One region of the Gordonia sp. LUNF6 genome, then DNA from elsewhere that is predicted to be linked to it. Evidence: predicted binding sites of a transcription regulator. Region 1 holds the regulator's gene; the other holds the start of a gene.
The links. Region 1 encodes LexA, which represses DNA repair genes until DNA is damaged. Its sites were predicted from a motif close to CGAACANNTGTTCG; they were not measured.
Positions count from the first base shown of each region.

Region 2: the regulator LexA is predicted to act here: its motif matches at 1,113-1,126, upstream of ACK8HH_RS07095 (HNH endonuclease signature motif containing protein).

Region 1 is NZ_CP178181.1:1,720,333-1,722,727, forward strand. Features, by position in the region: gene ACK8HH_RS08060 (putative PEP-binding protein) at 1-736, shown strand, start outside; gene lexA (transcriptional repressor LexA) at 763-1,422, opposite strand; gene ACK8HH_RS08070 (LysM peptidoglycan-binding domain-containing protein) at 1,606-2,196, shown strand; gene nrdR (transcriptional regulator NrdR) at 2,219-2,395, shown strand, end outside.
Region 2 is NZ_CP178181.1:1,520,630-1,523,024, reverse strand. Features, by position in the region: gene ACK8HH_RS07095 (HNH endonuclease signature motif containing protein) at 1-1,088, opposite strand, end outside; gene ACK8HH_RS07090 (hypothetical protein) at 1,379-1,894, shown strand; gene ACK8HH_RS07085 (FAD-dependent monooxygenase) at 1,919-2,395, opposite strand, start outside.

The DNA of each region.
Region 1 (2,395 bases):
GGTGATCGACGCCTTTCCCGGGCGCAAGGTGGTGATCCGCACCCTCGACGCGGGCTCGGACAAGCCACTGAAGTTCGTCGCCCACTCCGACGAGCCGAATCCGGCGATGGGAGTCCGCGGCAACCGCATCGTGCAGACGTATCCGGACATCCGCAACAACCAGCTCGATGCGCTGGCGGAGGCGGCGCGCGACGACGGCCGTGCGACGCCGTGGGTGATGGCACCGATGATCGCCACGGTCGACGAGGCGCGCGAATTCGCCGCGCGGGTTCGGGAACGCGGTCTGGTGCCGGGGGTGATGATCGAGGTGCCGTCGGCGGCGATCCTCGCCGACGCGATCCTCGCCGAAGTGGACTTCGTCTCGATCGGCACCAACGACCTGACCCAGTACACGATGGCGGCGGACCGGATGTCGCCGGAGCTGGCGGCGCTCACCGACCCGTGGCAGCCGGCGGTACTCGCGCTGATACAGCGGGTCGGGGACGCCGGTCGGGACCAGGGCAAGCCCGTGGGCGTATGCGGCGAGGCGGCTGCCGATCCGTTGCTGGCATGTGTGCTGGTCGGGATGGGTGTGACGTCGTTGTCGTCCGCGCCTGCGGCGTCGGCCGCGGTGGGACTGAAGCTGGGTACCGTCACCATGGATCAGTGCCGCGATGCGGCGTCCGCCGCGATCGCCGCGACGAGTCCGTCACAGGCGCGCGAGGCGGTTCGCGCGGTTCTGGCCGGCGAGGTGTGATGTCCCGCTGAGGCCGGCCGGGCGCCTCAGATACGGCGCATCACCGTGACGACCTTGCCGAGGATGGCGGCGTCGTCGCCGGGGATGGGCTCGAAATGCTCGTTGTGCGGCATGAGCCAGACGTGACCGTCGGTGCGCTTGAAGGTCTTCACGGTGGCTTCGCCGTCGATCATCGCGGCGACGATGTCACCGTTCTCCGCCACGTTCTGCTGGCGCACGACCACCCAGTCGCCGTCGCAGATCGCCGCGTCGATCATCGATTCGCCGACCACGCGAAGCATGAACAGGGAACCGTCGCCGACCAGTTCGCGCGGCATCGGGAAGACCTCCTCCACGGCCTGTTCGGCGAGAATCGGTCCGCCGGCGGCGATCCGGCCGAGCACCGGAACGAAGGTCGGCGTGGGGAGTGACTCTCCGTCGGCCTCGGCACCGCCCGAGGGCGGTGTCCGCTGATCGTCCCGAACGTTCACCGCACGCGGACGGTGCGGATCGCGCTTGAGAAGGCCGCGGCGCTCGAGCGTGCGGAGCTGATGGGCCACCGACGACGTGGAGGTGAGTCCGACGGCCTCGCCGATCTCACGGATGCTCGGCGGGTAGCCGCGCTCGCGGACCGACTGACGGATGACCTCGAGCACCTCGCGCTGACGCTGGGTCAATGAGGCCTCGAGCGTCGCGGTGGAGAGCATCGGATCGGGCGTGTCGGTCACGGTCGGGCCTTTCGTCAGCTGTGTTCGATCGATGGTCCAAAGGCTAGTTGAGTAGGTCACAAAACTCAAACAATTGTTCGACGCGTGTCGGCGTTTGTCGGACCCCTCGTGTTAACTATCGAACAAGAGTTCTTCGAACACGCGATCGATTGGAGACGAGTCATGAGCACGAGGACGGCACCCGCCCCGACCGGACGCGCCACCGCTGTGCGCTCCACTGCTGTGCACTCCACCGCTGTGCACTCCACTGCTGTGCACTCAACCGCGTCGGCGATGACCTGCGACATCCCGGTGGTCCGTGGCTCGCTGGTCCGTGATCGGGGAGTACGCGGAGCGGGGCGAGGCGACTCGAGCGGAACGTGCTTCCCGACCGGCCGCCCCGAGCGGCGTCGCCCGGTCGCGGACCGGCGAGTGATGTTCGATGCGCCGCCGGCCGGCCGGACCGCGCTGTCGCCCTCGGTGTACCGCAGGCGCCGGTGGGCCGGGGCCGCGGTGGTCGGCGGCACCCTCGCCGGCATGGTGTGGCTGCTCGCCCTCGTCGGAGCGGGCTACCAGGATGCGGCGACGCCGGAGTCGCCGGCGGCGACGCACGTGGTGTACGTCCGGTCGGGGGAGTCGCTCACCGCGCTCGCTGAGCGGATCGCTCCGGAGTTGCCGTCCGCGGGCGTCATCGCCCAGCTGCGCGACCTGAACGGCCTCGAGACATCGGGACTGCATGTCGGACAAGCGCTTATCGCCCCGCAGTACGGCTGAGGCGGGCGGGTATTGTCATGGCATGCGCTGCCCGTTCTGCAAGAACGACGACACCCGTGTCGTCGACTCCCGAGTCGCCGACGACGGCCAGGTGATCCGTCGCCGCAGGTCGTGCAATGAATGCGGGCGGCGGTTCAGCACGGTCGAGACGGCTGTGCTGTCCGTGGTGAAGCGCAACGGCATCTCCGAGCCCTTCAGT
Region 2 (2,395 bases), 200 kb from region 1:
TCGCACGCCCACGCTGACCGGTTGCAGCCGGGCACCGAGCAGGTGCCGTGCACGGCGCGGACGGCGGCGTCGCAGGCAGCGGTCGGGCGGTACGGGTTGCCTGCCTGCGCGGTCTGCTCGGCCAAGCCTGCGATGTCGAGCGGCCGCACCGTCGCATCCGCGCGAGCGGCGATCTCCCTCGCGTGATGTGCGTCGATCACGCCGAAACCGTCGAGATAGGCGGCCTTGTCCCCGCCGCCGGACAATGTGGACGCGTCGACGACGACGTGCACGACGATCTTGGCGAACTGCGCCCGGACCTCTTCCTCGGCCGCACGTGCCGGGCAGTCATCGCGGCCGCAGTCGCAGCCGAACCGGGTGCCGAGTACGGCGGCGACGACCACATCGGCGCGCCGCTGGCCGACGGTGCGGGAGTCCGCCTCGCACACCCGGGCGGCGCGCGCCCTGGTGGCCTTGTCCATCAGAGTCACGTCCTCCGCGCGGGTGGCGACGGTGAGGGCGGACTGGTCGACGTCGTGGGCGATGGTGACGCCGGGCGTGTTGGCGCGGCGTTTGTCGCGCACCCCGTCGGCGTCGTACTCGGCGACGAACCGGCGCGCGGTCTGCTCGGCCACACTCATCGACACAGCGCCGTGCCCGCGGAGGTCCTGAGCGATCTCGGCGTCGATGGCTGCCATCAGCGCGGCGTCGGTGACCGCGCCGCACTGCAGGACGATGGCGCCGAATGCACGTGCGCTGATGACTCCGTCGCGGAGCAGGCGTGCGGTCTGCGGCAGACGTTCGGAGGCTTCGACGGCGAGGGTGACCTGTCGGATACCGGTGTCCTTCGAGACCGCCTGCACGATAGCGGCCTCAGCGCCCACGATGGCGGTGGCATCGGCCAGCAGTCGTGCGGACTCGACGTCACCGGCCGAGCCCGCGGCACGACGCCGCTGCATCGCATACAGGTGCCCGAGCCGCAACCACGCGAGGTGGGACTCCTGACGGGCGATCTCCGCGACCGCGGTGATGTCGGCGAGATCCTGTGCGGCAGCGTCAGACGTGTCGACGCCACCCACCCCCGCAGCGTCGATGCTCGGGTTCGTCATGTCCGCCTCCCCTGCAACACATATCGAACGTATGTACTCATATTATGTGATTGAATCTCATATGGCAATAGTGTAATTCGATATTCTTAGACTCTCGTCGACGCTCGCCCCTCCGCTCGAGAACAGTCACTCACACCCGAGATTCACGCGCATTTCCGACGAATCCGGTGCCACCGCGAAATTCGGTGACTTCCTTTCGTTTGCGACAGCATTCAGCTGTTCTCACAACGACGACTTCGGCGTAGCGTCGTATTCGTCGTCAGATGCATGCAGTCAAAGGAGATACCGACATGAACAATCGAATCGTTCGGACGGCGACGGTGGCCGGAATCGGCGCCCTCTCCCTGCTCGGCGCCGCCGCGGCGCCCGGCATGGCCGCTGTCGCACCGCACATGACCGATCCGGCGAAACTCGCGATCGACGGCGACTTGATGATCGCCCCCGGCGTCCACCTGCTGAACATCGAGGCGCAAGGTGCACGCGACATGGACGGCAAGACCCACGGGACCTACGTCGCGACGATCATGGACGGTATGCACAAGACTCCGTTCCAGGTGAAGGGCCCGGTGACGTGCATCTGGACACACGGCGACACCGCCTCGCTCGTCTACCCGATCACCGAGACCTCCCCCAACATCGTCCCCGCCCAGCTCAGCGGCGCGTACGCGGTGAAGATCTCCGTCCGCAAGGGCAGCGGGATGATGAACGAAGTCGGGGTGATGGGTCCGATGGCGACCTCGTCGTTCCACGGTTGCGCGCCGGGCGCGACTCCGAACATGTTCCACGGCGACGTCATGATCGGGTGAGGCGGAGTTCAGGCGGCCGTCGAGTCATCGAGCAGAACGCACTGGCGCCAATTGCCTCGTGAATGCGTCACGGCCCGCGATATCGCACAAATGGCGCAGGAGGATGCGATCCGGAAGAATTCGACTTACCCGAATGACGCGGCCCCAGAACAGGGTTTGCGGCGCATTCACAATGCGGCCGATCATCTGTGATTCACGGACCACCCGCCGCACTCGGCGACGCCTCACGTCATGGAAGAGCTGCAGTGCATCCTCCGGACCCGCACTCGTGCGGAGAGCGGCCGCCAGTACGACGGAGTCTTCGATCGCCTGACATCCGCCCTGCCCCAGATGCGGACGCATCGGGTGAGCGGCGTCGCCGATGATCACCGCACGACCGTCGTGCCACCGGCGTGCGACGGGCCGGTCGTACAGGTCGTGTCGCATCAGCGCCGAAGACGGCGTCGCTGCGATCACCGCGTCGACCGGCTCCGGCCAGCCTCTGCCGACGCGAGCGACCTC